DNA from 3 places in the Planosporangium spinosum genome. Region 2 is predicted to be linked to each of the others. Evidence: riboswitches for the same ligand, from Rfam matches in the RefSeq annotation. Region 2 holds a riboswitch; each other region holds the start of a gene.

Region 1 (13,728 bases), on a different contig from region 2:
CGCGCCCGCAGGACCGCCAGGACCAGGTTGACCCGCGCCTCGGCCTGCGGCGCGGCGCCCAGGACGTGCAGGCCGTCGCGGATCTGGGAGTCCTTGATCTCGCACAGGTACCCGTCGACGTGCAGAATGAAGTCGTCGAAGTCGTCCTCACCGGGCATCTCGGACTGGTGCAGGTCGTGGTGGAGCTGGGCGGCCTGGATCAGCGTCCAGACCTGGGCCCGCACCGCCGGCAGCTTCGCCGGGTCCAGCGCCTGCACGGTCGCGTACTCGTCGAGCAGCTGCTCCAGCTTCGCCAGGTCGCCGTACGTGTCGGCGCGGGCCATCGGGGGCACCAGGTGGTCGACGATGGTGGCGTGCCCCCGACGCTTGGCCTGGGTGCCCTCCCCCGGGTCGTTGACGATGAACGGGTACACCAGCGGCAGGTCGCCGAGTACGGCGTCCGGGGCGCAGGCGGCGGACAGGCCGAGCCCCTTGCCGGGCAGCCACTCGAGGGTGCCGTGCTTGCCCAGGTGCACGACGGCGTCGACGTTGCCGGCCAGCCACCGGTACGCGGCGAGGTAGTGGTGTGAGGGCGGCAGGTCAGGGTCGTGGTAGATCGCGATCGGGTTCTCACCGAAGCCGCGCGGCGGCTGGATCATCAGCGTCACGTTTTGAAATTGCAGTCCGGCCAGCACTATTGCCTTATCGGGTCCGTCGCCGTCGACGTACAGCTCGCCCGGCGGCTCGCCCCACGCGTCCAGCATGTCGGCGCGCAGCGACTCCGGCAGCGCGTCGAACCAGCCCCGGTAGTCGGACAACGGAACCCGGATCGGCGCCGCCGCCAACTGGTCCTCGGTCAGCCACTCCACGTCGTGGCCACCGGCCGCGATCAGCGAGTGGATCAGCGCGTCGCCGTCTTGAGGGAACTCGCCCACGGCGTACCCGGCCGCGCGCAGCGCCCGTAGCAGGGAGACCGCCGAGGCGGGGGTGTCCAGGCCGACCGCGTTGCCGACGCGCGAGTGCTTCGTCGGGTACGACGACAGCACGATCGCCAGCCGCTTGTCGCGGTTGTCGACGCGCCGAAGCCGGGCGTACGCCAGCGCGATGCCGGCCACCCGCGCGGCGCGCTCCGGGTCGGCGAGGTACACCGGGATACCGTCCGGGCCGGCCTCCTTGAACGAGAACGGCACCGTGATCAGTCGGCCGTCGAACTCCGGGATCGCCACCTGCATCGCCGCGTCCATCGGGCTCAGCGCGGCGTCGGAGCCGGCCCACTGGGCGCGGCTCGACGTGAGGCAGAGCCCCTGGAGCACCGGTACGTCCAGCGCCGCGAGCGCCTCCACCGACCAGGCGTCGGAGTCGCCGCCCGCACTCGCGTCGGCGGCCGTGGTGCCACCCGCCGCGAGCACCGTCACCACCAGCGCGTCGCAGCGCCCCAGCAGTTCGGCGAGGCCGTCGTCGACCGCGCGCAGCGACGACGCGAAGATCGGCAGCGCGTTGGCGCCCTGCTCCTCGATCGCGGCCGCGAGGGTGTCGACGAACGCGGTGTTGCCGGCGAGAGCGTGTGCCCGGTAGAACACGACCCCGACGGTCGGCCGGTCGGGCCGTTGGTCGTGGGTGCCGTGCACACCGTAGGCCGGCGCCGGCGCGGGTGCCGCGAACCCCTCGCCGGTGAGCAGCACCGTGTCGGACAGGAACCGGTACAGCTCGCGCAGGTTGTCCGGGCCACCCTCGACCAGGTAGCGCTGCGCGTCTCCGACCACGCCGGTGGCCGCGGTCGACAGCGCGGTCAGCTCGGCGTCCGGGGTGGCCTCACCACCGAGCGCCACCACCGGCAGCCCGGCACGCCGCACCTCGTCCAGACCCTCGGGCCAGGTACGCCGGCCGCCGAGCAGCCGGACCACGGCGAGCGCCGCGCCGTCGAGCAGGCCGGGCACGTCCGCGGGATCGAGCCGGGTCGGATTGGCCACCCGCCAGTCGGCGCCGCTGGCCCGGGCCGCGAGCAGGTCGGTGTCGGCGGTGGAAAGCAGGACGAACGTCATGAGAGGCAACTCCCGTCGGGGTCCGCGCCCCGGTCGCAGGGTCGTAGGTGGGGACTTCTCGTCCCCCGGCGGCCGGAGTCTCCTGGCTCCCGGATCGACACGTACGACTGCTCTGGCTCGGCGCTCGACGCTGCGCAGCGCCCCAGAGCAGTCGCCCCTCCGCCTTCCCACCGGCGTGTGCCGGCCGTGGCATGGGTGAGGGTCGCTCCCCGGTGACAGTGGCGGGACCGCCCCGGATTCGCACCGGGTTCCTCCACTGCCGCCGTCGCGGATGCTACGGCATCACGGATCGCCCGGCGGCGCCGATCCACTGCCGGGTGACGGGTGCGGGGCGACGAGCCGGCCCAGTTGCCGCGTGAACACGTACCCGACCAGGACGACGACGTGGAGCACGTACAGCCACAGCGCGACGGCGACGACCGCGCCCACGGCGGCGAACCCGCCGAACGGCAGCCCCAGGTTCAGCGGCAGCGACCAGAACAGCACGAAGCCGTGCAGGAAGCCGGACAGGTTAGCCGCCGCGAACGACCCGCCGGCGGTGGCCGCCGGCCAGGGCGGGCGCGCCGGGCCGACGAACCGGTACACCCAGATCACCACCGGGCTGAGTGCGAGCCACACGCCCAGGAACGACACCACCACCGCCGCGACGCTGGCCAGGCCGCCCCGGCCGAGCAGCCCGGCCGCCCAGGGCAGCGCCAGCAGCAGCGCCAGCAGCAGCCCGGGGCCCGCGGCGAGCAGCGGCAGCACGAGCAGCCGGCCGCGCCACCCGATGGCCCGCTCCCGCCGCGCCGCGGCACCGCCGGCCAGCGACACCAGTGAGCGGCGCAGCCCCTCGCCGTACAGGGTGGCGGGCAGCAGCGCCGCCACCGCCTGGGCGGCGGACAGGTGCAGTCCGGCCGTCACCAGCCTCGTGGCGGCAAGGTTCGCGCCCAGTTCGGCCGGGAACGCGGCAGCCACCCGACCGGCGCGCGCCGCCAACCGGTCGGTGCCCACGATCGCCGCGGCCAGCCGCAGGGTGAGCAGGCTGACGGGTACCACGGCGATCCCGCCGTAGAACGTGGTGGCCGCGGCGTGCAGCGCCAGGTCACGGCCGCGCAGCGCGCCGACGACCCTGCCGATCAGCCGGCGCGGCACGGCGCGCAGCGTCCCCACGTCCCCTCCAGATATTGTTTTGTGCCGATCGGTAGTTAATGGTCGTTAAGGTGTCGAGTTTGGGCAGTCAGCGGCATGGGCAAGACCGCTGACACGGAGGTGCCCAATGACCAGTTCCCCACAAACAGTCCGCAGCGACGTACCGGCCCGTATCGACCGGCTGCCCTGGGCGCGGTTCCACTGGCTGGTGGTCGTCGCCCTCGGCGTGGCCTGGGTGCTCGACGGCCTGGAGATCCAGATGGCGGCGTCGATCGCCTCGGTACTCAAGGACCAGAACACCCTCCACCTGACCGCGGGCGAGGTCGGCCTGACCGCCTCGGTCTACCTGCTCGGCGAGGTGGTCGGCGCGCTGGTGTTCGGGCGGCTGTCCGACCGGCTGGGCCGGCGCAACCTGTTCCTGGTCACCCTGGGCATCTACCTGGTTTTCAACGGCCTGTCCGGGTTCGCCTGGAACCTGTGGTCGTTCCTGGCGATGCGGTTCATCGCCGGCATGGGCATCGGCGGCGAGTACACCGCGATCAACTCGGCCATCGACGAACTGATCCCGGCGCGCTACCGGGGCCGGGTCGACATCGCGATCAACGGCACGTACTGGCTGGGTGCCATGATCGGCGCCGCGTCCCAACTGGTCCTACTCAACCCGGACATCCTGCCCAAGGACCTCGGCTGGCGGATGAGCCTGTTCGTCGGCCCGGTCATCGGCCTGGCGATCTGGCAGCTGCGCAAGCACGTCCCGGAGAGCCCGCGGTGGCTGCTCACCCACGGCCGCGCCGAGGAGGCCGAGCGGACGGTCGCCCGGATCGAGGAGCACGTCCGCGCCGACGGCAAGGAGCTGACCGCGCTGAGCGAGGACGCCACCATCGAGGTGAAGCCGACCGACACCGTGACATACCGGCAGATCGCCCGCGTCATGCTGCGCGAGTACCCGAGCCGGTCGGTACTGGGTTTCGCAATGCTGGTGACCCAGTCGTTCCTGTACAACGCGATCTTCTTCACGTACGGGCTGGTCCTGTCGGGCTTCTACCACATCCCCGACCAGCGCATCCCGTGGTACTTCTTCCCGTTCGCGCTCGGTAACCTGGCCGGCCCGCTGCTGCTCGGCCGCCTGTTCGACACGGTGGGCCGCAAGCCGATGATCGCCGGCACCTACCTGGTGTCCGCGGCGATCCTGGCGATCAGCGGGTACCTGTTCTGGATCGGCGCGCTCAACGCGGTCACCCAGACGATCCTGTGGTGCGTCGTATTCTTCATCGCCTCCGCCGGCGCGTCCAGCGCGTACCTGACCGTCAGCGAGATCTTCCCGATCGAACTGCGGGCGCAGGCGATCTCGTTCTTCTTCGCGGTCGCGCAGTTCTTCGGCGGCGTCGTCGCCCCCTGGATGTTCGCCCGCCTCATCGGCGACGCCAAGGACCCGACGCCGCTGTTCATCGGGTACCTCGTCGGCGCCGGCCTGATGGCCGTCGGCGGCCTGGTCGCGCTGTTCTACGCGGTACCGGCCCACGGCCGCTCGCTGGAGCACGTGGCCAAGCCGCTGTCGGTGGTGTCGCGGACGCCGTCGATCGACGGTACGCGCCGGGCCGCGACAGCCTGACGGAAGCCGCGCCGGGCCGGCGGTGTGATTGAGGTTGTCGGCCGGCGGGTAAGTAACCGGTAGTCCGCTAGGGACCTGGAGGTTGACATGGGCTACGACGACAAGCTGGAAAACCAGTCCGAGAACCTTGCCGGCAAGGTCAAGGAGGGCGTCGGCAAGGCGACCGACGACGAGAGCCTCGAGGCCGAAGGCAAGGGCGACCAGTTCAAGGCCAACATCAAGCAGGCCGGCGAGAAGATCAAGGACGCTTTCAAGCGCTGACCGGATCTTCCACCGAATGCGGCGGGGGCGCCCGGAGATCTCCGGGCGCCCCCTTGCCACAACGTCCGGGACGTTGTGGTCTCGGGCCACCCCGATGACCACAACGTCCCGGACGTTGTGGTCACCAGGGGCAAGTCACGGTCAGACGAGCGCCCACACCGCCGTGTCGACCGGCACCCGGCCGTCGCCGTCGAGTTCGCCGCTGGCCAGCAGGACCCGCGCCCCGGCCGGCAACACCACCGGTTCGTCGCCCAGGTTCGCCACCACCATGACCTCGCCGTTACGGAAGGCCACCACGTCCGGGCCGGCGCCGTCGTCCCAGGTCACGTCCCCGGCGCCGAGCCCGTGCGCCCGGCGCAGCCGCAGCGCCTCCCGGTACACCTCGTAGGTCGACCCCGCGACCCCGCGCTGGCGGCCGAGCGCGTACCGGTCCCAGACCGGCGGCTGGGGCAGCCAGCTCGCCGTCCCCGGGCCGAAGCCGTACGACGGGCCACCCGGCTCCCACGGGACCGGCACCCGGCAGCCGTCCCGGCCGCGCACCTTGTGGCTGGACCGCTCCCAGGTAGGGTCCTGGCGCACCTCGTCGGGCAGCGTGGTGTGCTCGGGCAGGCCCAGCTCCTCCCCCTGGTACAGGTAGGCCACGCCGGGCAGCGCGAGCATCAGCGTCGTCGCGGCGCGGGCCCGGCGCAGGCCGAGCTGCTCGTCCGGCTGCGGGTCGTCCGCGCCGATGCCGACCCGGTCGTTGTTGGTCCGCGGGTAGCCGAACCGGCTGGGATGGCGGACCACGTCGTGGTTGGACAGCACCCAGGTGGTGGGCGCGCCGACGGCCCGACAGACCGCCAGGGACGAGTCGACCACCGCGCGGATCTCGGCGGGCGACCACGGCGTCAGCAGGTACGCGAAGTTGAACGCCTGGTGCATCTCGTCGGGCCGCACGTAGCGGGCCATCCGCTCGACCGGGTCCACCCACGCCTCGGCGACCAGGATCCGCTCACCGGGGTACCCGTCGAGGATGCGCCGCCAGTCGCGGTAGATGTCGTGCACGCCCTCCTGGTCCCACATCGGCTGGTCGCCGTCGCGCAGCGCGGGCGGCGGCGGGGTCACCGCGTCGCTGGGTGCCTGCCACCGCTTGACCAGGCCGTGCGCCACGTCGACCCGGAAGCCGTCGACGCCCCGGTCGAGCCAGAACCGCAGCACGTCCGCGAACTCCGCGCGGACCTGCGGGTTGTCCCAGTTGAGGTCGGGCTGGCGCACGTCGAACAGGTGCAGGTACCACTGGCCGTCCGGCACCTGGGTCCACGCGGAGCCGCCGAAGACGCTGTCCCAGTCGTTGGGCTCGTCGCGGAACACGTACCGGTCGCGTTCCGGGCTGCCCGGGCCGGCCGCGAGCGCCGCCGTGAACCAGGGGTGCTCGTCGGAGGTGTGGTTGGGCACCAGATCGACGATCACCCGCAGGCCGAGGGTGTGCGCGCGGGCGACCAGCGCGTCGAAGTCGGCGAGGGTACCGAACAGCGGATCGACGTCGCGGTAGTCGGAGACGTCGTACCCGGCGTCGGCCTGCGGCGACGGGTAGAACGGTGACAGCCACACCGCATCGACGCCCAGATCGGCGAGGTGGTCCAGGCGCGCGGTGATACCCGGCAGATCACCCAGGCCGTCGCCGCCGGAGTCGGCGAACGAACGAGGGTAGATCTGGTAGATCACGGCGTCGCGCCACCAGGGGGTACTCAGCTCGGTAGTCACAGAAAGGCGACGATAGCCGACCCGGCGTCGCCACGGCCGGCGGAGTGACCGCCGTACCGGTGGGCGGAGCGGCCACCGACGCGGTGGCGGAGCGGCCGGGCGGATCGTGATCCATTTGAGGCGGTTGAATATCCCCCGTTGGGGGAACACCTCCGTTCGACCGGGATCTCTACCCCGGTGACGGGAGGAACGGTGGACACCCTTGCGCAGAGCGGACTGCGCCTCGACCTGAACATTCTCGATTACCTGCTTCTCGCGTTGTACTTCACCACCGTCCTCGGGGTGGGGTTCGCGGTACGGCGGGCCATCTCCACGAGCGCGGACTTCTTCCTCTCCGGCCGGGCGCTACCGGCCTGGGTGACGGGTCTGGCGTTCGTATCGGCCAACCTCGGGGCGATCGAGATCCTCGGCATGGCGGCCAACGGCGCCCAGTACGGCATGATGACGGTGCACTACTACTGGATCGGCGCGGTGCCGGCCATGGTGTTCCTGGGCATCGTGATGATGCCGTTCTACTACGGCTCCAAGGTGCACAGCGTCCCCGAGTACCTGCGGCGGCGCTTCAACGCACCGGCCCACCTGCTCAACGCGATCTCGTTCGCGGTCGCCCAGGTCCTCATCGCCGGCGTCAACCTGTACGCCCTGGCGCTGGTCATGCAGGCGCTCGTCGGGTGGCCGCTGTGGCTGTCGATCATCGTCGCGGCCGCGTTCGTGCTGGTGTACATCACCCTCGGCGGACTGTCCTCGGCGATCTACAACGAGGTGCTGCAGTTCTTCGTGATCCTCGCCGGCCTGGTGCCCATCACGGTGCTCGGCCTGATCAAGGTCGGTGGCCTGTCCGGCCTGTTCGAGAGCGTCCGACACTCCCCGCTCGGAGACGCCGGCCTGCACAGCTGGGCCGGTACCGGGAGCGCACACAACCCGCTGGGTGCCAGCTGGATCGGCATCGTGTTCGGGCTGGGCTTCGTGCTGTCGTTCGGCTACTGGACGACCAACTTCGCTGAGGTGCAGCGGGCACTCTCGGCCCGCAACATGACCGCCGCCCGGCTCACGCCGATCATCGGGGCGTACCCGAAGCTGCTCATCCCGGCGGTGACCGTCATCCCCGGCCTGGTCGCGCTGGTGACCGTGAAGGGCCTCGGCACGAAGACCGGCGACCTGCAGTACAACAACGCCATCCCACTGCTCATGCGCGACCTGCTGCCCAACGGGGTACTCGGCATCGCGGTGACCGGCCTGATGGCCTCGTTCATGGCCGGCATGGCGGCCAACGTGAGCGGCTTCAACACCGTCTTCACGTACGACATCTGGCAGCCGTACGTCCGCCGCGGCCGCGACGACGCGTACTACCTGCGCACCGGGCGGATCATCACGGTCGTCGGCGTCGTCATCGGCATCGGCACCGCGTTCATCGCCGCCGGGTTCAGCAACATCATGAACTACATCCAGGCGCTGTTCGCCGTGTTCAACGCACCCCTGTTCGCCACGTTCATCCTCGGCATGTTCTGGCGCCGGATGACCGCGTGGGCCGGCTTCTGGGGGCTGCTGGCCGGTACCGTCGCCGCGGTCGCCAACTACGTGCTGTACCGGGCCGGCGTCCTGCACTACGGCTCCGACCTCGACCAGAGCTTCTGGGGCGCGGGTATCGCGTTCGTGACCGTCATGGTCGTTTCGACGATCGTCACGCTGTTCACCACGCCCAAGAAGGTGGATGACCTGCGCGGGCTGGTGTACGGCGTGGACCGGGTCGACCTGACCGCCGACATGGACGCCGCCGACCGCGTCTGGTACCGCAACCCGCTCCTGCTCGGCGGCGTCGCCGTGGTCCTGGCCGCCGCACTGTACGTACCGTTCCTGTGAGGGGTTAGTGATGGCTGACGACAACACCGACGAGCCGATTCCCACCAGCAAGGCGCGGCTGTTCGACGTGCGCCGGGTCATCGGGGGACTGTTCGTCCTGTACGGGCTGATCGTCACGGTCGTCGGGCTGTTCGACAGCCCGGCCGAGATCCGCAAGGCCGCCGGGGTCCGGATCAACCTGTGGACCGGCCTGGCCATGCTCGCGCTCGGCGCCGGGTTCCTGATCTGGATGCGGCTGCGCCCCTTGAAGCTGGGTAGCCCCGGCCCCGAGGACTCCTGAGCCCGGTCCCGGCGCCGCCCCGGCCGGCTCCCGTGAGCCTGAAGCGTGGTAATCCTGGATTTGCGGGGGCCGTTTTGCTATGTGGGTGATCGCCCGCCACGGCTGCCCTTGGCGGCCCGGCGGGCGATCTGGTCGCACCGTTCGGGAATGGCGTGGCGGATGCCGCGCCCGGCGGGTGGACTCGTGGGCATAGCCCTTGTCGGCGATCAGCAGGTCCGGCCGATTGCGTGGGCGGCCCGGACCAGCGGCCTTGACGCGGATGGCGTCCAGCAGTGGCAGCAGCTGCGGGTTGTCGCCGGACTGGCCCGGGGTGAGCAGGACCGCCAACGGCCGGTCCCGCCCGTCGACAGCCAGGTGGATCTTTGTGCTCAGCCCGCACCTCCATCAACTCGACCAGCAACTCCCCCACCCCGGCCGGTACCGCCGGTGTCGTGGCATCCCTCGCCATGGGCGCGAGACTGGCCTCCGCCACATACGCGGCCACCGCCATCCGCCCCGACGCGGCCACCGCCAGCACGTCCGCGTACTCAGCATCGTTGAGGTACGCGGTGACCTTGTGCTGCCGCGGCGTCGGCGAATGCCGCCGCCGGCGAGCCCGCACCGCGCTCGTCACGACCGCGCCGACCCCTCTGTTGCTCGACCACATCGTCCCTTCTGGAGCGCACGCGACCGGCCCGGATAGGGCTCTCTCTTTGCGATGGGGCCGTTCCAGCTACGCCAGCGGGCACGGCCTGGTGCTCGCCGACGAGAGTCCCAGCGAGTGCCGGGCGCATCAGGGTGATCGAGGCGGTCAGTCGTCGCCGGCGGTTGACGCGTCAGGAGACTCCCCGAGCGTGGATCCCTTGGCCGCCCTCCGGCGACTGTCGCGCCGCATGGCTCGCGGTACTGCGACGGAAACGCCGAGGGGTCGCGCCCAGCCACGTTCCGCTGGCGCCGAACCGACTGCCCAAGGGCGCAAATACGTCAACAAGAGCCGCTATATAGATATAGTTCTATATGGTCTCCCGGCCTGAACGGCGCGGGTTTCCAGACGTACACAACGTGGCGGCCCCCGTGCGCTGCATCGGAGGGGCGCCGATTACGCGGGGAACGGGGCAGCCGATGAAGAACGATGTAGACGAGGTGGGGTTCGAGGCATTCGTCCAGACGATCCGACGATGGTTGCGTCGGGAGGCTTACGGCATTTGTGGAGATTGGTACGAGGCTGACGACCTTGTTCAAGTGGCGCTCTACAAAGTGCACCAGCGCTGGGACCAACTAGACCGGCATGCGGAGCTGGGGGCGTACGCCCGACGTGTCGTGGTTCATAGCTTCCTGACCGAGCGTCGTCGATCACGCTGGCGGCACGAGGTGGCGACGCTCGTCGCGACCGACGACGTCCCGACTCCGAACTCGTACAACGCCGTCGACGATCGTGCGCTGCTGCTGCCTGCACTGCGACGGTTGGGCTCGCGTCAGCGTGCCGTCGTGACGCTGCGCTTCCTCGGCGACCTCAGCGTCGAGCAGACGGCACGTCTGCTGGGGTGCTCGCCGAGGACCGTGACCAGCCAGACGGTACGGGCACTCCAGACACTGCGTCACGATTTGCAAAACTGACCGCTACCCCACGTGCAGCATCCATCTCCCGCTGCCGCGTGTACGCGGCGACCCCATCAGGAGTGCTACACGGGAGGCACTATTCAATGAGGTTCCATCGCGCACTCATCGTCGTCGCCGCCGCTTTGCTGGCCGGTCCGACGCTGGCGGGAGGCACGGCACAGGCCGCTCCTCCCGCCAAGGGGAAGGCCTGGAGTCCGGCTCTGATCTCCACCGAGCGGCTGTACGACGGCTCGGCCGTTCGCCTGCGCTACACAGACGGCATCACCGTCGTCGCCCCCACCGGCGCACAAGTGATCTTCAAAGACTCTGGGGCCTCGACCACCGCAGCTGACGGTCGGCGCATCTACGACCGCGCCGTACAGGTCCTAGACCCGCACGCCGTCAGCAGGTCCTCGGCCACCGCCGCAGCCGCTGCGTACGCGGCGGCTGGCCGCAGTGTCTACGCCGACGCGATCGCCGCCGGGTTCAGCCCGGACGAGGCCCGGCGACAGGCACAACCCGAGGGCGTCGTCGCCATGGACGAGCCGCCGATCGCGAGCTCCGGCTGCGTCTACAGCGAGACCAACTACCCGGACCCCGACTACGAATGGTCCGGCTGCTACAAGCTGTACAACGTGTCAGCGTCAGACAGTTCGGCCTGGTATGCGATGGGCTCTGGGACGGCACACGGCTGGGGTACTGGTGTGCTGGGCGGCAAGGAACTCCAGAAGGGTTACACCCAGGTCTCCTGGTCGGGCAATGGTGCTCAGATCATCGAGGCCTCACCGAGCCGCAACGAGTCCGGTGGCAACTGCGCCAACTTTACCGTCGCCCTGTCCCACATCTTCGGGCTTGAGTACCAGGTGCCGCTCTGTAGCGACGGCTGGTCCGTGACGTGGAACGGGACGCTCCACAAGGTGGAATGGCACGGCCACAGCGCCGGCGGCCCGTCCGACCAACGTTCCGCTACGGGTGCCAGCACCGTAAAACTGCCTCTGAGTACCCCCCAGGTGTGGATGAACTACCAGATTGGCTGGGAGTACGCCTGCTTCTGCTGATGCATCACCTTCGTTCCCGCTGCGGCCATTGGCCGCAGCGGGAACGAAGGAACGAGGACATACTGGAGACATGCGTCTACGCATCATCATGGTCGTCGTGGCCGGGCTGCTCGCTGTGCAGGGCTGTGCCGGCAAGCCGCCTGCCCGTGTGGAACATCCCCCGACCGTGGGCGGGCCGGTGGTACTGGACGCACGCGTACCCGGCTGGGAAACCTCCGCCTGGCTGGCCGAAGACGCGTTCTGCGTACGCGCGGCCCGTGCCGGCGGCGAGCACGTGGACCGCCAGGAGAACGAATTCATTTTCTGCGATCCGGCACCATCGGCGCTGAAGACCGTCGGCCCGCCGCTGCTACCCGCCAAACCGACGCCCTACATCGCACCCCTGGACCCACAGCAGCGGGAAGTCATCCTGGTCGGAACCGTGCGGGGCACCGCCGCCAGCGTCGCGGTCACCATGCTCGACCAGACCGCCACGGCCACCGTACATCCGCTGCCCGCGACCGGCGGTCGCCAGATCGGCGCATACGCGGTCTGGCTACCCCGTCACGCTTCCGGACGTAACGGTATGGACCTCTCCGACATCACCGCCATCGTCGCCCGCGATGACGCAGGAAACGTCGTCGCCCAACTGACGTGACCTCACCTTCAGGATCACGGGAAGGCGGCCGGGGTCAGAGCCGGACCTGGAGGCTTGTGGCCTGTTCGCCCTCCTCGAAGATCTGCGAGGCGCGCCCGACGATCCGCGGGTCCGGCGTACCCGCCACCTCAGGGTCCTTGCCCGTGTAGTCGAACTGGTCGAGCACGAAGCGCATGGCCTCGACCCGGGCCCGCTTCTTGTCGTTGCTCTTCACGATCGTCCACGGCGCGTCGGCGGTGTCGGTGTAGAAGAGCATCGCCTCCTTGGCCTCGGTGTAGTCGTCCCACTTGTCCAGCGAGGCGAGATCCATCGGGGACAGCTTCCACTGCCGGACCGGGTCGACCTGGCGGATCGTGAACCGGGTGCGCTGCTCGCTACGGGACACCGAGAACCAGAACTTCACCAGGTGGATGCCCGAGCGCACCAGCATCCGTTCCAGTTCCGGGGCCTGGCGCATGAACTCCAGGTACTCGGTACGCGACGTCAGCTCCATCACCCGTTCCACGCCGGCCCGGTTGTACCAGGACCGGTCGAAGAGCACGATCTCTCCGGCGGCCGGCAGGTGGGCGATGTAGCGCTGGAAGTACCACTGGGTACGCTCGCGCTCGCTCGGTTTCTCCAGCGCCACGACCCGCGCGCCGCGCGGGTTCAGGTGCTCCATGAACCGTTTGATCGTGCCGCCCTTGCCGGCCGCGTCACGCCCTTCGAACAGGATGACCAGCTTCTCCCCCGAATCCTTGATCCACCGCTGGAGCTTGAGCAGCTCGATCTGCAGCAGGCGCTTGTCGCGGTCGTACTCGGAGCGCTCCATCCGTTCCCGGTACGGGTACCCCTCGCGCCACGTCTCGACCGGCTTGCCATCCTTGGTGAGCAGCACCGGATCGTCGTCACCGTCATCGACGACCGTATAGTCACCGAGCCGCACAAGGTCCCGCGTGTAGTCGGGTGCTTCCCTCACGCCCTCCATACGGGTGACGTACCCGTCGCCGCCACCGGTGAACGCGCGCCGATGGGCCGGGCCCGGCTGAACGCCCGGTCCGCCGGCCCCGGCGCCCGGACGATCAGCCGGCGCCGACGGTGACCCGCTGGCGGCGGGCCTCGCGGCGCTCTTCGAACCGGCGGGCGTTGGCGTCGAGGCCGGCCAGGAACGCCGCCAGCTCCTCGCGCGCCCGCTCGCCGTCGCCGCTGAAGTCGGTGCGGTCGAACACGCGCAGGTTCCGCAGCACCGGCGCGACCACCTCGTTGTGGTGGATCCGCAGGTCGTAGATACCGGCAAGGGCTATCTGGGCGGCCTTGCGACCGAAGTTCTCGATGCCGGTACCCGGCATCGAGAAGTTCGTCACGACGTCGGTGACGGCCCGCATCGTCTCGTTGGGCGCCACCTCGAAGGCCCCGGCGAGCAGGTTGCGGTAGAAGATCATGTGCAGGTTCTCGTCCTGCGCCACCCGCGCCAGTAGCTGCTCGCAGACCGGGTCGCCGCTGAACCGGCCGGTGTTGCGGTGCGAGATGCGGGTGGCCAGCTCCTGGAACGACACGTACGCGATCCC
Region 2 (3,425 bases):
GAACCTGCTACCGGAGGGGCGCGGCGCTCAGGCCGCACCGGCGCTGGATGTGCCGGATGACCACCTGCAGGTCGGCGCAGTAGACCGAGGGGTTGGCGAAGCCGTTACGGCCGGCGTACCGGTGGGGCAGGTAGCCGCCGCCGCACACGCCCACCAGGTCGCAGCGCCGGCAGGTCGGGCTCAGTGCGGCGACGCCCTGTTGCCGGTCGGCGACCTGCGCAGCGGCCAGCGCCCGGTCGAGGGCGTCGTCGGTGACGGTCAGGCCGAGGTCGGGTGCGCCGGCGAAGGTGGTCTTGAGGGTGTCCACGCCCTGGAGCGCGCCGTTGGACTCGATGACGACCAGGGTCACCGGGGCCAGGCCGAGGGCCTCGGTGGACTTGGTCGCGCCCAGTGACAGGCCGATGACGTCGTCGAAGAACCGGATCGAGTGCCGGTACGCCGCGCCGGCGGCCCACGCCTCGAACACTCCGACCAGCCACCGCCCGTAGCCGGCGGTGTCGCCGGGCGGGCGGGGTGGCGGGTTGTCCCAGTGCGCGTCGGGCAGGTTGAAATCGATCATCGGCGGGTCGAACGAGGCGAGGTGCTGGTAGACGGCGACCGGGTCGGCGGCGAGGTCGACCACGCACAGCAGGCCGCCGTAGCAATCCGGGGCGTGCTCACGCAGCAGCTCGATGCCCGCGACGGTGGCGTCGTAGCTGGACCGGCCGGCGACATCCCGGCGGTGCCGGTCGTTGACCGCGCGGGGCCCGTCCAGGCTGATCCCGACCCTGATCCGGTGCTGCTGCAGGACCGGCAGCCAGTCCGAGGTGAGCAGGCTGCCGTTGGACTGCATGGCGAAGTCGACCCGGATGGGCTCGGGGATCGTGCGGCGGATCAGCGTGCAGTACGCGTCGATGCGCTCACGCCCGGCCAGGGTCGGCTCACCTCCGTGCAGCACCACCAGCACATGCCCGACGCCGTGGGCATCGGCGTGCTCGGCGACGCGCCGGGCCGCCGCCTGCGCCACCGGCAGCGGCATGAACCGGGGCTGGTGGCGCCAGGACTGGTCGGCGTGGTGGTAGACGTAGCAGTAGTCGCAGTCAAGATTGCAGCGGCTGGCCACCTTGAGAATGAACGTGGTCAGCGCGACGGCCATCGTGACCGGCTACGGCGCGGTGCAGTGGTCCGGACGCGAGGCGTACGAGCCGGGTCCGCCGTCGGCGGCGCGTTCGGTCGCGAGGCGTCGCCGGGCGCGGCGCATGGCCTCGGTGAGGACCACACTGTCGAAGGGGTTCGCGGGCTGGTCGAGGCGTCGAGTTGTATCCATCGGAACGGCTACCTCACTTCCGCATCGGCGCGAGTGCTGTGAGTTTATGGTCGGACACGGTGCGTTGTCGTCACGGTTGCGCGTACCGACATATCCCTCCATCCGGACAAGGTCCACCCTGGCTCAGGTCGCACGTGACGCCGCTCGGGTGTTGTCCGCGCGGATCACTCGCTGTGCGCGCGGCTGCGGTGCGACATCGGTAAGCGCCGCGGGCGTTCGCCGACGGCGGCCACCGGGCGGGGCATCGGCCTCGGCCATGGCTGTTCGGCCTTGCGGATTTCCATCGCACCGGCGCACCGGCGCACGGGCGCTGTCCTCGGCCGCCGCGCCGGTGACGTGTACGACAGTTGACGGCAGCTGGCTACGGCCCGTAGCGTCGACAGTCAACCGTTGTGACGGTGCGGGAAGCCGGTGAGAATCCGGCGCGGTCGCGCCACTGTGGCCGGTCCGCCTTGCGAGGTGCACCGGGAGTCAGACCCCGAGCCGTCGTCGACACCACCAAGCGGGACGCGTGATCCCAAGGAGGTTCGTCATGGCCGAGGCCACCGCTCTACCCACCCCCGCCGCGACACCGGTCCCGGCGCCGATCCCCCTGCGGCAGCTGCTGCCCTGGGCGGTCTTCGGGCTGCTGCTGGCCGCGCTCGCGATCTACTTCGTCGGCGCCGAACAGGGCGCCACCTCCCTGATCGGCGGCCACTGGGTGCACGAGTTCACCCACGACGGCCGGCACCTGCTCGGCTTCCCCTGCCACTGACGGCAGGCGGTCCTCAACCATGAGCGCACGTACCCTGCTGGTGCGCGGCATGCTCGTCGGCATCGCCGGCGGGCTGCTCGCCTACCTGTTCGCCACCGCCTTCGGTGAGCCTCCGGTCGACTCCGCGATCGCGTTCGAGGCCGCGCACACCCCACCCGGCGACCACGACCACGAACTGGTCAGCCGCACCATCCAGTCCACGATCGGACTGGCCACCGCGGTCGTGGTCTACGGCGCCGCGCTCGGCGGCATCTTCGCCCTCGCGTTCGCGGTCGCCTACGGGCGGCTCGGCCGGCTGCCGGCCCGCGCCACCGCGCTGCTGGTCGCCGCGGCCGGGTTCGTCGCCGTCGAACTGGTGCCGTTCCTGAAATACCCGGCCAACCCGCCCGCGGTCGGCGCCGAGGAGACCATCGGCCGGCGTACCGCGCTGTATTTCACCATGATCGGCATCACCGTCGCCGCCGCGATCGGCGCGACCCTGCTTGGCCGCAATTTGACAGCCCGGCTCGGCGCCTGGAACGCCGTGCTCGTCGCCGTCGGCGTGTTCGTCGCCCTCGTCGCGGTCGCCGCCGCACTCCTGCCCGCGGTCAACGAGGTACCCGCAGACTTCCCCGCGACCGTGCTGTGGCACTTCCGGCTGGCCTCGTTGGGTACCCAGCTGGTGTTGTGGGCCACTCTCGGGCTGCTGTTCGGCGCGCTCACGGACCGCAGCCAACGCCGCCGTGCCCGCACCCCGGAGCCCGTCGCCGTGGCCTGAGTCCGCCCCGCTCACCGGCCGACCCTGCCCCAGTGGCCGGCGCGGACGCCGCCACGCGGGGCCGCACCAACCCGCTGCCGGCATCCGCGTCGGCCCCGCCCGCAACGCCACTAACCGCAACACACGCCACCCATGCCCGGCCCACCTCGGTGCCAACCGACAGCCGGCGTACCGTCGCGCGGACTAGACCCGGACGGTCGGGTCTGGTCTGAGTTTGTGCTGTCGACGTCCATGGCCGGTTGGGAGTGGGACCGCCCGACCTTGTGCGTGCCGAATAATGCGTCAGTGCTGGTAGGAAGCGACTTCGTCCTGCAGCTTGGATCTTGGTCAGGTCGTCGGCGTCCTCCTCGTCCATCATCGTCGGTGACTGCGCGATGATGCCGACTCGTGCTCCTTCGACTGGCGTACCTGGGCGTCACGAACCTGTTCGCGTTGCTGCGACTGCTGCCAGGCGGCGATCGCGACAAGGACGTTGAGGTCCTGTCGTTGCGTCATCAGCTCGCAGTGTTGCAGCGCCAACTCGGCGGGCAGCAGGTCCGGTTCGAACCGGCCGATCGGGCGCGGCTGGCCGCGCTTTTGCACCCGCTGCCACGGCCGACCCTGCGGGG
Region 3 (13,338 bases), on a different contig from region 2:
CCCGGCGCGGCAGTACCCCGGTGAACAGGAAGTACGGCAGCACCGCGATCCGCTTCGCGCCCAGCATCCGGCACCGGTCCAGCCCGGCCCGCACCCCCGGCTCGGCCAGCGACACGAACGCGTACTCCACTCCGGTGACCGGCGTGGTCTCGGCCAGCAGCCGGGCGGCCCGGGCGACCTCGGCGTTGGCGTCCGGGTCGGTGGAGCCACGGCCGACGAGCAGCACCATTGTCTCCGGGTCCGGGGAGACCTCCGCCAGCCGCTCGCGGAGCAGGGCGAGGATCGTCGGGTGCGGACCGAGCGGCCGACCGTACACGAAGGACAGTCCGCCGTGGCGCTGCCGCTCGCGGGCCAGCGAGGCCGGGATGTCGCCCTTGGCGTGCCCGGCCGCGACGAGCATCAGCGGCACGGCGGCGACCCGCCGCGCATCACCGGCGGCGAGCAGCACGTCGACCGCCGCACCGATCGGCGGGTCGGACAGCTCGATGAACCCGCCGGCCACGGCCGCGTCGAGGAGCCCGTCGACCCGCTTGACGAACTGGCGGAACTGCTCGGCGCCGGCCTCGTCGGCGGTGCCGTGGCCGGCTATCAACAGTGGGGTGCTCATGCGAGGGGGTCTCCGTACAGCAGGGCGTTGACCGCCGCGGCGGCCACGGCCGAGCCGCCCCGCGCGCTGACGTTGGACAGTTGGGGCAGTCCGGAGGCGCGCAGCGCGGCCTTGGACTCGGCCGCGCCGACGTAGCCGACGGGCAGCCCGACGACGAGCGCCGGGCGCAGCTCGCCGGCCTCGGCGAGTCGGATCAGCTCGTACAGCGCGGTCGGCGCGTTGCCGACCGCCCAGACGGCACCGTCGGGTGCCGCTGCTGCCGCGAGCCGCACGGCCGCCGCCGATCGGGTCAGGCCGGTCTGCGCGGCCAGGTCGCGCGCCGCGGGGCTGCTCACCTGGCAGACCGACGGGTACCGGGTGACGCCCGCGGCGACCATCGTGACGTCCACGACCAGCGGGGCACCGGCACCCAGCGCGGCCGCGCCGGCCGCCAGGGCCGCCTCGTCGGCCACGAGATCGTCCACCCAGGACGGATCCGCGGTGGTGTGGACGATCCGCTCGGCCACGTCGCGGGTACGGGCCGGCAGGTGCGCGGTGTCCACGACCGAACGCAGGATCCGGTACGACTCCGACTCGATCGGGTGTACCGCCCGGTTCACGATCGCGCTCACGACGTGTACCGCTGGTCGAAGCGGCCCAGCTTCCAGGCCACCACCGCGCCGCCCCAGGCCAGCACGAACGCGCCGACGATGAGGTAGCCGAGCAGCTCGAAGTGGTCGGCGATGCCGGCGTACGCGCCGATCGGCCCACCCACGCCGGTGAACTCGTCGACCAGGCCGGCGAGGTACACCGATGCGACGAACCCGGCGACGACGACGGTCATGCCGGTGGTGGCGAGGTTGTAGTACAGCCGGCGGGCCGGGTGCCGGTAGGCCCACGAGTACGCGCGGGTCATCAGCAGCGAGTCGGCGGTGTCCATCGCGGACATCCCGGCGGCGAACAGCAGCGGCAGCGTGAGGATCGCCAGGGCCGGCACCGTACCCTGAGCGGCGGTGGACGCCTGCAGCGACAGCAGTGTCACCTCGCTGGCGGTCTCCAGGCCGAGGCCGAACAGCAGCCCGACCGGGAACATGTGCCAGCTCGACCGGATCAGCCCGCGGACCCGCCCGCCGAGCATCCGGTTCATCAGGCCCCGGTTGACCAGCTCCCGGTCGATCGCGGCCTGGTCCACCTCGCCGTGGCGCAGCCGCCGCCACAACCCGGCCAGGCCGGCCAGGACGGTGGCGTTGAGCACGCCGACCAGCAGCAGGAACCCGACCGCGACGACGGTCGCGACGAGGCCACCGGCGTGCTGGAACGGCTCGACGTGCACGCTGCGCGCGGCGAACGCGACGACCAACGCCAGCACGACCACGACGGCCGAGTGCCCCATCGCGAAGAAGAAGCCGACGCCGACCGGGCGACGCCCGCGCAGCAGCATCAGCCGGGTGGTGTCGTCGATCGCCGCGATGTGGTCGGCGTCGAAGGCGTGCCGGATGCCGAGCACGTACGCGAGCGTCCCGGCTCCGGCGAACGCGCTCGCCGCCGCCAGGCTGGTGCTGTAGTACAGGTACAGCGACCAGCCGGCGACGTTGAGCAGCACGACGGTCGCCACGATGCCCGACAGGCGCAGCCGTTCCGCCCTGGTCCAGGTACTGGCAGGTGCCACTGCTTCGCGCAGGCTCACTCTTCCTCCTCGATCAGGTCGATGGCGTCGACGGGACAGACCTCGACGCACTCGCCGCACTCGGTGCACAGGTCGTCCCGCACGTACAGGCGACCCCCGTCGGGGCGGATCGCGTGGGTGGGGCAGGTCAGCAGGCAGGCCCCGCAGCCGGCGCAGGCGCCGATCGTCACGGCAGCCATCGGTACTCCCGCGGCGTGACCATCCGGCCGGCGCGGTTCTCCGTGCGGCTCGATCCGACCAGCACGACCGTGAACATGTCCACCCGCGACGGGTCGGCGGCCAGGTCAGCGAGCGTGGTGACGGTGACCCGCTGGTCGGGGCGGCTGGCCTGCCGGACCAGGCCGACCGGCGTGGTGTCCGGCCGGTGCTCGCGCAGGATCGCCAGTGCCTCGTCGAACTGTGCCTGCCGCTTGCGGCTGCGCGGGTTGTACAGGCAGACGACGAGGTCGGCCGCGGCGCAGGCGCGCAGCCGGTCGGCGATGACCGGCCACGGCGTGTGCAGGTCCGAGCACGACAGGTACGCGTGGTCGTGGCCGAGCGGCGCGCCGAGCAGCGCGGCGGCGGCGAGGGCGGCGGTGACCCCGGGTACCGCCTCGACGTCGACGTCGTCGCCGGCCACCTGCAGCGCCGGGGAGGCCATCGCGTAGATCCCGGCGTCCCCGGAGCCGATCAGCGCGACGGCGTGCCCGGCCGTGGCCAGGGCGACGGCGGTACGCGCCCGCTCCTCCTCCGCGCCGAGGCCGCTGGCCTCGATCCGGATACCGGGGGTGAGCAGGTGGCGGACCTGGTCGACATACTGGTCGAGGCCGACCACGATGCCGGCCCGCCGGAGGACCGCGGTGGCCCGTGGGGTGCGCAGGTCCTCAGCGCCCGGGCCGAGACCGACGACGCTCAGCCGCCCGCGCGGGGTCAGCCGGGCGACCGCGACGGTCGCCATGGCGCCGGCCCGCTTCGGCGCGATCAGCTCGGCGTCCCGGCCGGCCTCCCGGGCCGCCGTGAGCGCGGCGGCCTCGGCGACGCTGGGCGTACCGACGGCGGCGTCGACGACCGCGGACGGGTTGGGCACGTCGACGGACCTGAGCGTCGCGGCCGGGTAGGTGACGACCGGCCAGCCGTGCCGCCGCGCCACCTCGAGGATGCCCGGCTCGTCGGCCTTGAGGTCGACGGTGGCGACACACCGCACGGAACCGGCGACGACCCCGGCCTCGGCGAGGGACTTCGCGATCAGCTCGTCGATCTCGTCGGCGGGTGCGTTGCGGCTCGCCCCGACGCCGACGACCAGCGACGGCGGCCGGTAGATCAGGTCGCCTTCGGCGGCTGCCCGGTCGCTGACCACCAGCGATCTCGGACGGTTGGACCGGTCACCGGCGGTCGGACTGTCCACGATCGCGGGGAGCGGCCAGGTCTGGTCGGACTCCACCCGCAGCGGGGCGCCGTCGAGGAGCGCGGCGGTCACGCGGGCGACGGGCGCGGCGTCGGCGAGGCGGAACCCGAGGTCCCGGCCGTACGTGTCCAGCGGCGTCAGCCCGCTCGCGTCGGTGGCCGTGGTGACGACCGGCTGCGCACCGAGTACCGCCGCCACCCGCTCGGCGAGCTCGTTGGCGCCGCCGTCGTGGCCGCCGAGCAGGGCGACGGCGAACCGGCCGGCCTCGTCGACACAGACCACCCCGGGATCGGTGTGCTTGTCGCGCAGCAGCGGCGCCGCCAGCCGGGTCACCGCGCCCGTGGCGAGGAAGCACACCAGCGCCCGCGACCGGGGCCACGCCGCGTGGAGCTGCTCGGCGACCGTACCGTCGTAGGTGGTCGTCTCCCCCGGCCAGGCGGCGGCCAGCCGCGCCGCGAGTTCCCGGCCGGCCGCCGTCGCGGTCACCAGTGCGATCATGACCGCTCCCCCCACACCACGTACACCGGGTTCGTCGCCTCCAGTCGGTGCACCCCGCCGGGCAGCGGGGCGATCCGGTTCGCCTGCATCTGGGTACCGCCGGCGCGGTACCCCGCGCCGGTCAGCGCGGACAGCGCCGGTCCGACCCGCTCCACGGCCGCGTACGCGGCGACCACGCGGGCGGGCCGGCGCTCCAGGCACCCGGCGAGGACCGCCGCCCCTCCCCCGCCGACGAAGACCGCGTCCGGCGCGGGCAGGCCGGCCAGTACCGCCGGCGCGGACCCGTGCACCACGCTGACGTCCACGGTGAACGCTGCCGCGTTGCGCCGCACCCGGTCGCAGGCGTCCGGGTCGCGTTCGACCGCGACGACGGCGGCACCCAGCCGGGCGCACTCGACCGCCACCGAGCCGCTACCGGCGCCGACGTCCCAGACCAGGTCGCCCAGGCGCGGGCCGAGCCGGGCCAGGACGAGCGCCCGTACCTCCGCCTTCGTGATCATCGAGTCGCGGTGGTCGAAGGCCTCCTCGGGCAGCGCCCAGCCCGCCGGCCCGGGCTGCGCGCCGGCCACCCAGCGCGGCGACGGCCCGGCGTCGCCGCCGGGTGCGCCGCCCACGGGCACGCCGTCGGCGAGGACCAGGACCACGTTCGGGTCCGCCCAGTCGCCGTCGGGTCCGGTGATCCGCTCGTCGGGGGTACCGAGCCGGGAGGCCACCACGATCCGGCGGGACGTGTCGGCCAGCTCCTTCGCCAGCTCGTGCGGCCCGGCGCCCGGCGCGGTGAGCACCGCGACCTTGCGGTGGGCACGGCAGACGTTGACCGCGCGGCGCAGGTCGCGCCCGTGCGCGGAGACCACGACGGCGTCGTCCCAGGGCAGCCCGAGGCGGGCGAACGCGTGCGCCACCGAGGACGGCGCCGCTACGACGTCCGGTCGCAGGCCGGCGCGGCGCAGGGTCGCGACGATGCCGAAGAAGCCGGGGTCGCCGCTGGCCAGGACGACCGCGTGACCGTCGTGGGTGGACAGCCTCTCCACCGCGGCGGCCACACTGCCCATGACCAACCGCTCGGCGGCGGTGTCGACCTGTGCCAGGTGCCGGGCGGCGCCGACCACCAGGGTCGCGTCGGCGAGCAGTGCCCGTACGGCGGGCGGCAGCGGCCCGCCGTCGCAGCCGACCACCGTGATCATGAGACCCACCCCGGTTCGGTGGCGGCGACGACGACCTTCCCGGTGAAGTCGACCATCGCCACCTCGGCGGGCAGGCCGCAGAACGCGACGAGCACGTCCCGTACCCGGGCGCACAGCGCGTCGCCGGCGGTCCGCAGCAGGCCGGCGGCGGCCCACAGCTCGTACGCGTGCCGGGCGGTGTTCGCCGCGGCCACCTCGGCCATCAGCGCGCCGGAGCCGCCGGCCGCCGCCGTCAGCCGGCCCAGCAGGCCGGTGTCGACGGCGGAGCGGGTGTAGTGCGTCATCAGCACCCCGGAGGCGAGCTTGGTGAGCTTGCCGGCCATGCCGACGAAGACGACGCGGGTGATGCCCCGCTCGACCGCCGTCCGCAGGGCCGCCCCGGTGAAGTCACCCACCTCGATGAAGCACACCTCGGGCAGTTCGGGTAGCAGCGCCATGGCGCCGGACTCGGTGCGCCCGCCGGTACACAGCACGATCGTGTCCTCGCCCTGCGCCGCCGCGACTCCGACGGCCTGAACCACGCTGGCCCGCCACGACGCGGTCGAGAACGGGCGCACGATCCCGGTGGTACCGAGGATGGAGATGCCACCGAGCACGCCCAGCCGCCGGTTGGTCGTCTTGCGCGCCATCTTCTCGCCGCCGGGCACGCTGATCACCACCCGGACGCCACGGTCGCCGACGACCTCACGCACCGCCTGCGTGATCATCGCGCGGGGTACCGGGTTGATCGCCGGCCCGCCGACCGACAGGCCGAGACCGGGCTTGGTCACCACGCCGACGCCCTCGCCGCCGTCCAGCTCGACGCCGTCGCCGTCACGCCACGACACCGTCGCGGTCAGGTGGGCGCCGTGCGTGACGTCCGGGTCGTCGCCGGCGTCCTTGACGACCACGGCGGTCGCCGATCCGGCCGCCACAGCGGACTCCTCGACCGCGAACGTCACCCGGCGGCCGCTGGGCAGCGCCACCTCGACCCAGGGCGGTGGCGCGCCGGTCAGCAGCAGCGACGCGGCCGCCTTCGCAGCCGCCGAGGCGCAGGTACCGGTCGTCCAGCCGGTACGCAACGCCTTCGGGCGGACCTTCGCGGTCCGCGGCAGGTCGGGCTCGCGCAGCGCGGGGATGCCGTCCGCCGCCGGATCGCCCAGCGCGGGGACGTCATCCACCGCTGGCCCGCAGCGCCTGACGTGCCGTCCGGTCGGCCCGCCGGTGCCCGTGGAAGTGCCCCGGGTGGTACAGGTGGCTGCGGGTGCCGTGCGCATCGAGCGCCGGGCCGACCAGGAACAGCGTGTGCTTCCACAGCTTGTGCGCGCGTACGGTCTCGGCCAGGGTACCGACGGTGCAGCGCAGCATCAGCTCGTCCGGCCAGGTCACCCGGTAGGCGACCACCACCGGGGTCTCGGGGGCGTACCCGCCGGCCTGCAGCTCCTCGGCGAGCTGCTTGGCGCGGGCGGCCGACAGGAACAGCGCCATGGTCGTACCGTGCCGGGCGAACTCCCGGACGCTCTCGCCGGCCGGCATCGGGGTCTTGCCGCCTTCGAGCCGGGTCAGGATGACCGACTGCGCCACCTCGGGGACGGTCAGCTCCCGCCGCACCGCCGCGGCGGCCGCCGAGAACGACGACACCCCGGGGATCACCTCGACCTCCAGGCCCAGCTCGGCGCAGCGGTCGAGCTGCTCCTGCATGGCGCCCCACAGCGCGGGGTCGCCGGAGTGCAGGCGTACCACGTGCAGATCCTCGGCCGCCGCCCGCTGGTAGATGTCCACCGTAGACTCCAGCGTCAGCTCGGCGGAGTCGACGATCTCGGCGCCGTCGCGGGCGTAGCCCAGGACGTCCGGGGAGACCAGGCTGGCCGCCCACACCACGACGTCAGCGCGCTCCAGCGCGCGGGCGCCGCGGACGGTGATCAGGTCGGCCGCGCCCGGACCGGCGCCGACAAACGTTGCCCTACCCGTCACAGCTTTCCTCCTCGGCTGGTGCGGCGCGCCGGCAGCAGCACGGTCGCCAGGTACGGGCCGGCACCGTCGACGTCGGACAGTGGCCGGACCCGCTCGTCGGGCAGGCCCAGGTGCTCGCCGTACACGGCGTCCCGGCCGGCCTCCTTCGCGATCTCGGCGATCTCGGGCAGGTGCCGACCGCCCTTGTAGACCACGACGGTGCCGTCGCCGGCCACCGCCTCCCGCAGCGGCTCGACCCCGCGGGCCAGCGGCAGCAGGGTCAGCGGCTCGGTGCCCTCGACCAGCGGGGTCCCCGACACGGCCGCCACCGCCTGCATCGCGGTGATCCCGGGGACCGTCTCGACCACCGTTTGCGGCAGCAGCTCCCGTACGGTCTGCGCGAGGTAGGCGAAGGTCGAGTACACGTTGGGGTCGCCGATCGTCGCGAACGCCGCCGTCCCGCCGGTCTCGCGCAGCCACTCCGCCACCCGCTCACCGGCGGCGTCCCAGTGCCGTTCCCGCCGCGCGGTGTCGCTGCGTTCATTGAGCGCGAACACGAGCCGCTCGATGCGCTCGTGCGAGGCGTGCGCGCGGACGGTCGCCTCCGCGCGGCCCGTGTCGTCGGCGGCGAGGACGGGTACGAAGACGCGGCCCGCCGTGGCGAGCACGCGCACCGCCTTGAGCGTGACAAGCTCCGGGTCGCCGGGGCCGACCCCGACCCCGATCAGGCGCATGCTTCCACCAGCCGTCGGGCGAATTCCGGGGCCGCGGCCCAGTGCAGGTGCAGGTACGACGCGTGGACGTTGCCGGTGACGAACCCCTCCGGCGGCGCGTCGCGCCAGGCCCAGGCGGGGGTGCCGTCGGCGGTCGGGGTGACGGCGGTGCGGTGGAACTCGTGCCCGGTGACGCGGGTACCGACCGGCGCGAGCCAGCTCGGCGACACCGCGACCGCGTCGCGATATCCCAGGGTGAGGCGAGGCGTCATCGCCGCGTCGGCGTCGACGACCCCGCACATCGGCGCACCGTCCAGGGTCCGGCACAGCCACAGCAGGCCGGCGCACTCGGCCGCGACCGGCGCGCCGGACGCCGCCAGGGCGGCCACGGACGCGCGCAGCGGCTCGTTGGCCGACAGTTCGGCCGCGTACACCTCGGGAAAGCCGCCACCGACGACGAGTCCCCGCGCGCCGTCGGGCAGGGCGGTGTCGTGCAGCGGGTCGAACAGGGCCACCTCGGCGCCCGCCCCGCGCAGCAGTTCGACGGTCTCGGCGTACCCGAAGCTGAACGCCGGGCCGCCGGCGACCGCGACCACCGGCCGGGGGCCGACCGGCGTACCGACCTGCGGCGACCACGGCTCGGCGGACAGCGCCGGCGCGGACCGCGCCACCGCGAACACCCGGTCCAGGTCGACCGACGCGGTGACGAGGTCGGCGAGCGCTTTCACCGAGGCGACCGCCTCCGCGCGGCGCTCCACCGCCGGTACCAGGCCGAGATGGCGCGACGGCGCGGCGACCGCCTCGTGCCGGTGCAGCGCGCCCAGCACCGGGGTGCCGATCTCCTCGCACGCGGCGCGCAGCAGGTCCTCGTGCCGGAACGAGCCGACCCGGTTGAGGATCACCCCGGCGATGCGGACGCCGTCGCCGAACGACCGGAAGCCGTGGACCAGCGCCGCCACCGAGCGGCCCTGCGCCGCCGCGTCGACGACCAGGATCACCGGCGCGTCCAGCAGCCCCGCGACCTCGGCGGTCGAGCCGTGGTCGCCGGCGCCGGTACGCCCGTCGTACAGGCCCATCACGCCCTCGACGACGGCCAGGTCGGCACCGGCGGCACCGTGCGCGAACAGCGGCCCGATCAGGTCTGTGCCGACCAGTACCGGGTCGAGGTTGCGGCCGGGCCGGCCGGCGGCCAGGGCGTGGTAGCCGGGGTCGATGTAGTCCGGGCCGACCTTGAACCCGGCCACGGACAGGCCGCGCGCCGCGAACGCCGCGAGCAGCCCGGTGGCGACCGTCGTCTTACCGTGCCCGGAGGCGGGCGCGGCGATGACGACCCGCGGGGTGGCTACCACTCGATGCCCTGCTGGCCCTTGCGCCCGGCGTCCATCGGGTGCTTGACCTTGCCCATCTCGGTGACCAGGTCGGCGGCCTCGACCAGCGCGGGCGCCGCGTGCCGGCCGGTGATCACGACGTGCTGGCTGCCCGGCCGGTTCCGCAGCGTCTCGACGACGTCGGCGACGTCGACCCAGCCCCACGTCATCGGGTACGTGAACTCGTCGAGCACGTAGAAGCGGTACCGCTCGGCGGCGAGGTCGCGCTTGACCTGGGCCCACCCCTCGGCGGCCTCGGCGGCATGATCCCGCTCGGTGCCCTCGCGCTGGATCCACGACCAGCCCTCGCCCATCTTGTGCCAGGTCACCGGCGCGCCGACGCCCTTGGCGGCGTACGCGTCGCCGAGCGCCCGGAACGCCGCCTCCTCGCCGACCCGCCACTTCTCGGACTTCACGAACTGGAAGACCGCGATCGGCCAGCCGGCGTTCCAGGCGCGCAGCGCCATGCCGAACGCGGCGGTGGACTTGCCCTTGCCGGTCCCGGTGTGCACGGCGAGCACCGGCTGGCGGCGCCGCTGGCGGGTGGTGAGGCCGTCGTCGGGTACGTTCTCCGGATTACCCTGCGGCATCAGGCGGCCCTCCTGATCGTGGTGGCGTCGAGCGCGTCGAGTGGGATGTGGCCGGCGTCCAGCGCGCTGGCCAGGCGTTTCGCCAGGCCGAGGCGGACCGGGCCGGATTCGCAGTCGACCACGACAGCGGCCGTACCGGCCAGCGCCGGCGCGACGGTCAGCGGGTCGGCGCCCGCGGTGGCCCGGCCGTCGGTGACGACGACCAGCAGCGGGCGGCGGTGCGGGTCGCGCCGGCGTTCGGCGGCCAGGGTCCGTACCGCCGCCCGCAGGCCCTCCGCGAGCGGGGTACGGCCGCCGGTGCGCAGGTCGGCCAGCTTCGCCACGCCCACCTCGTGGCTGGTGGTCGGCTCCAGCACGGCTTGTGCCCCGGCCCCCCGGAACGTGATCATGCCGATCTTGTCGCGCCGCTGGTACGCGTCGCGCAGCAGCGACAGCACGGCCGTCTTCACGGTGCGCATCCGGGCTCGTGCGGCCATCGAGCCGGACGCGTCGACCACGAACAGCACCAGGTTGGCCTCGCGGCCGACGTGTACCGCCTCGCGCAGGTCCGTCGCCTGGACGCGGCGTGATCCGCGGGCGGCGGCGGCCCGTACCGACGCCGGCAGGTGCACGCTGGCCAGCCGGCCGGCCGGCAGCCGGGAGCCGACGACCCGACCGGTGCGGGCGTACGCGGCAGACCGCCGGCCGGTCGGGCCGGCGGCGCCACGGCCGGGTACCCGCAGCGCCTGCGGCCGGTACGCCGCACCGACCGGGGCCGGCTGGCGGGTCGGACGCGACGACCCGGACCCGTCGGCGTCGGCGTCGGCGTGACCGTCGGGGCCGGCCTCGTCGCGGTCGGACCGGTCGTCGGGGCCGCGGTCGGAATCGGGGCCACCGTCCGGGCCATCGCCCGGACCGCCGTCGCCCGGCGGCGGGTCGTCGTCGGGGTCCGGGCGGTTGTCGGCCAGGACCTCTTCGAGTCGCTGCTCGTCGGTGCCGGGCGGGTCCAGCGGGTCGCGGCGGCGGCGGTGTGGCAGCGCCAGCCGGGCGGCGTCGGCCACGTCCGCCGGGGTGACCTCGTCGCGGCCGTGCCAGGCGGCGAGCGCGGTGGCCGCACGCGCGACGACGATGTCCGCGCGCAACCCGTCCACCCCGTACGCGAGGCAGATCCGGGCGATGCGGTCGAGTTCGGCGTCGGGCAGTCGGACCTTGGGCAGCCGGTCCCGCGCGGCGACGATGCGCGCGGCGAGGGCGGCGTCCTCGCCGGCCCACCGGGCGGCGAAGCCCGCCGGGTCGGCCTCGTACGCCAGCCGCCGACGTACCACCTCGGCGCGCATGCCCGGGTCGTCGGGCGCGGCGACGGAGACCACCAGGCCGAACCGGTCGACCAGTTGCGGCCGGGGCTCGCCCTCCTCCGGGTTCATCGTGCCGACCAACAGGAAGCGGGCCGCGTGCTGTACCGAAACGCCGTCGCGCTCGACGTGGGCGCGGCCCATGGCGGCGGCGTCGAGCAGCAGGTCGACCAGGTGGTCGGGCAGCAGGTTGACCTCGTCGACGTAGAGCACGCCCCGGTGGGCCGCGGCCAGCAGGCCAGGCTCGTACGCCTTGACGCCGTCGCCGAGCGCGCGCTGCAGGTCGAGCGCGCCGACCACCCGGTCCTCGGTGGCACCCACCGGCAGTTCGACCAGTCGGGACCGCCGCCGGATGCCCGCGGGGTCGAGGTGCGGCCCGTCCGGGCAGGACGCGTCGGGCGTCGCCGGGTCGCAGGCGAACCGGCAGCCGTCGACGACGTCGACCTCGGGCAGCAGGCTGGCGAGGGCCCGCACGATCGTCGACTTGGCGGTGCCCTTCTCGCCGCGGACGAGCACGCCGCCGACGGCCGGCGACACGGCCGTGAGCAGCAGCGCCAGGCGCAGGTCGGCGAGGCCGACGACGGCGGCGAACGGGTACGGCGGGATCATCCGCCGCTCAGGCGCGTAGGCATGCGCAAGTCCCTTCCGCGGGTGTCCACGCCCGCGTGTCGGTGTTCCACGAACGGCTGGAGTCTCCTGGCTCCCGGATCGGCGCGTACGACAACTCCGGGTCGGCGCTCGACCCGGAGCGGTCGCCCCCTCGGCCTTCCCGCCGCAGATGCGGCCGTGGCGCGTCGGTGAGGGTTCGCTCCCCGGTAACAGTGGCGGGACCGCCCCGGATTCGCACCGGGTTCCTCCACTGCCGTTCTGGTGGTCATGCTGTCCCACCGGCCGGGTCCGCGTCAACGTGACAGGCCCCATGATCGCCTGTCCGGTGGCGGTCCGCCCGGCGCGGGCGGCCACCGGCCGGGTCCCCGCACGGCGGGCGGTACGGATGGCATGAGCGGCGCGGATCGGGGAAGGTCTCCGGCGTCCGCACCGATCGCGACGTGAGGAGTCGGATCCATGACCACGACGCGGGAAAAGGACGTGGTGGAGCTGCTGGTCGACCAGCACAACCAGATCAAGACGATGTTCGCCGAGATGGAGACGGCCAAGGGCGACCGTAAGCGCGAGGTGTTCGAGGATCTGGTACGGCTGCTGGCGGTCCACGAGACGGCGGAAGAAGAGGTCGTCCACCCCGTCGCCCGGCGCAAGATCGCCAACGGCAAGCAGGTCGTCGACGAGCGGCTGCACGAGGAGGACCAGGCCAAGCGCATGCTGGCCGAACTGTACGACCTGGGTATCGACAAGCCGGAGTTCGACATCAGGTTCCGGGCGGCGAAGGACTCGATCATCGCCCACGCCGAGCGCGAGGAGCGTGACGAGTTCTCGGGCCTGCGCCAGACGGTCGACGCCGACCAGCTGCGGCGGATGGCGGACGCGGTGAAGGCGGCCGAGCGGACGGCGCCGACCCGCCCGCACCCGAACGCCCCGGAGTCCGCGGTCGGCAACCTCCTGGCCGGGCCGCCGTTGGCCGTGTTCGACCGGGTCCGGGACTCGATGCGCGAGTACGCCAAGACGCACAAGGGCTGACCGCCACGGGCGGCCGCCGGAACCGACCGGAGGCGGTGGCCTGAACCGGCCGGACGGTCAGGCCGCCGCCGCGGGGCCGGCGGCGCGCAGGCGGGCGAGCAGCTGGTCGCGGTGCAGCCGCGCCACCGGGTCCAGCAGGTCCGGGTGGCGCAGCAGCGCCGACGCGTAGCGGTCGCGGTCGTCGGGGGCGGTGAGGCGGCGGAAGTCGCAGTACAGCCCGGCCATGTGGTCGCTGCCGCCGACCGCGGCCACCGCGGCGGCGGCCAGGTCGGCGTCGGCCAGCAGGCAGGCGGCCCAGCTCGCCACGACCTCGTCGACCCAGGTACGCCAGGCGTACTCGGTGTCGGAACGCTCCGTGGCGTCCGCCCCGACCAGCCAGTCCAGCCGGTCCGCCCCACCCGGGCCGACGACGCCGAGCAGGGCGGCGTCCA

The links. Region 2 has a riboswitch for cobalamin ahead of ACNTMW_RS32760 (CbtB domain-containing protein). Riboswitches for the same ligand answer to the same signal wherever they lie in the genome.
Region 1: another riboswitch for cobalamin. It lies ahead of cobN (cobaltochelatase subunit CobN); the one in region 2 lies ahead of ACNTMW_RS32760 (CbtB domain-containing protein).
Region 3: another riboswitch for cobalamin. It lies ahead of ACNTMW_RS23555 (VWA domain-containing protein); the one in region 2 lies ahead of ACNTMW_RS32760 (CbtB domain-containing protein).

The regions. Positions count from the first base shown of each region.
Region 1 is NZ_JBLYUB010000019.1:35,652-49,379, reverse strand. It holds gene cobN (cobaltochelatase subunit CobN) at 1-2,021, opposite strand, end outside; cobalamin riboswitch at 2,098-2,274, opposite strand; gene ACNTMW_RS23535 (YhjD/YihY/BrkB family envelope integrity protein) at 2,304-3,173, opposite strand; gene ACNTMW_RS23530 (MFS transporter) at 3,280-4,764, shown strand; gene ACNTMW_RS23525 (CsbD family protein) at 4,852-5,025, shown strand; gene ACNTMW_RS23520 (glycoside hydrolase family 13 protein) at 5,167-6,768, opposite strand; gene ACNTMW_RS23515 (sodium:solute symporter family protein) at 6,961-8,628, shown strand; gene ACNTMW_RS23510 (hypothetical protein) at 8,639-8,908, shown strand; partial or broken gene ACNTMW_RS23505 (transposase) at 8,992-9,289, opposite strand; gene ACNTMW_RS23500 (sigma-70 family RNA polymerase sigma factor) at 10,010-10,504, shown strand; gene ACNTMW_RS23495 (hypothetical protein) at 10,591-11,544, shown strand; gene ACNTMW_RS23490 (hypothetical protein) at 11,642-12,181, shown strand; gene ppk2 (polyphosphate kinase 2) at 12,216-13,139, opposite strand; gene ACNTMW_RS23480 (acyl-ACP desaturase) at 13,243-13,728, opposite strand, start outside.
Region 2 is NZ_JBLYUB010000044.1:18,983-22,407, forward strand. It holds gene ACNTMW_RS32750 (FxsB family cyclophane-forming radical SAM/SPASM peptide maturase) at 8-1,135, opposite strand; gene ACNTMW_RS32755 (hypothetical protein) at 1,145-1,306, opposite strand; cobalamin riboswitch at 1,670-1,808, shown strand; gene ACNTMW_RS32760 (CbtB domain-containing protein) at 1,839-2,060, shown strand; gene ACNTMW_RS32765 (CbtA family protein) at 2,080-2,817, shown strand; gene ACNTMW_RS32770 (hypothetical protein) at 3,172-3,425, opposite strand, start outside.
Region 3 is NZ_JBLYUB010000019.1:51,250-64,587, reverse strand. It holds gene ACNTMW_RS23610 (sirohydrochlorin chelatase) at 1-607, opposite strand, end outside; gene ACNTMW_RS23605 (precorrin-8X methylmutase) at 604-1,206, opposite strand; gene ACNTMW_RS23600 (HoxN/HupN/NixA family nickel/cobalt transporter) at 1,215-2,273, opposite strand; partial or broken gene ACNTMW_RS23595 (4Fe-4S binding protein) at 2,294-2,452, opposite strand; gene cobJ (precorrin-3B C(17)-methyltransferase) at 2,440-4,155, opposite strand; gene cbiE (precorrin-6y C5,15-methyltransferase (decarboxylating) subunit CbiE) at 4,152-5,339, opposite strand; gene ACNTMW_RS23580 (cobalt-precorrin-5B (C(1))-methyltransferase) at 5,336-6,457, opposite strand; gene cobM (precorrin-4 C(11)-methyltransferase) at 6,492-7,292, opposite strand; gene cobI (precorrin-2 C(20)-methyltransferase) at 7,289-8,005, opposite strand; gene ACNTMW_RS23565 (cobyrinic acid a,c-diamide synthase CobB) at 7,996-9,333, opposite strand; gene cobO (cob(I)yrinic acid a,c-diamide adenosyltransferase) at 9,327-9,941, opposite strand; gene ACNTMW_RS23555 (VWA domain-containing protein) at 9,941-11,881, opposite strand; cobalamin riboswitch at 11,963-12,128, opposite strand; gene ACNTMW_RS23550 (hemerythrin domain-containing protein) at 12,338-12,907, shown strand; gene ACNTMW_RS23545 (hypothetical protein) at 12,965-13,338, opposite strand, start outside.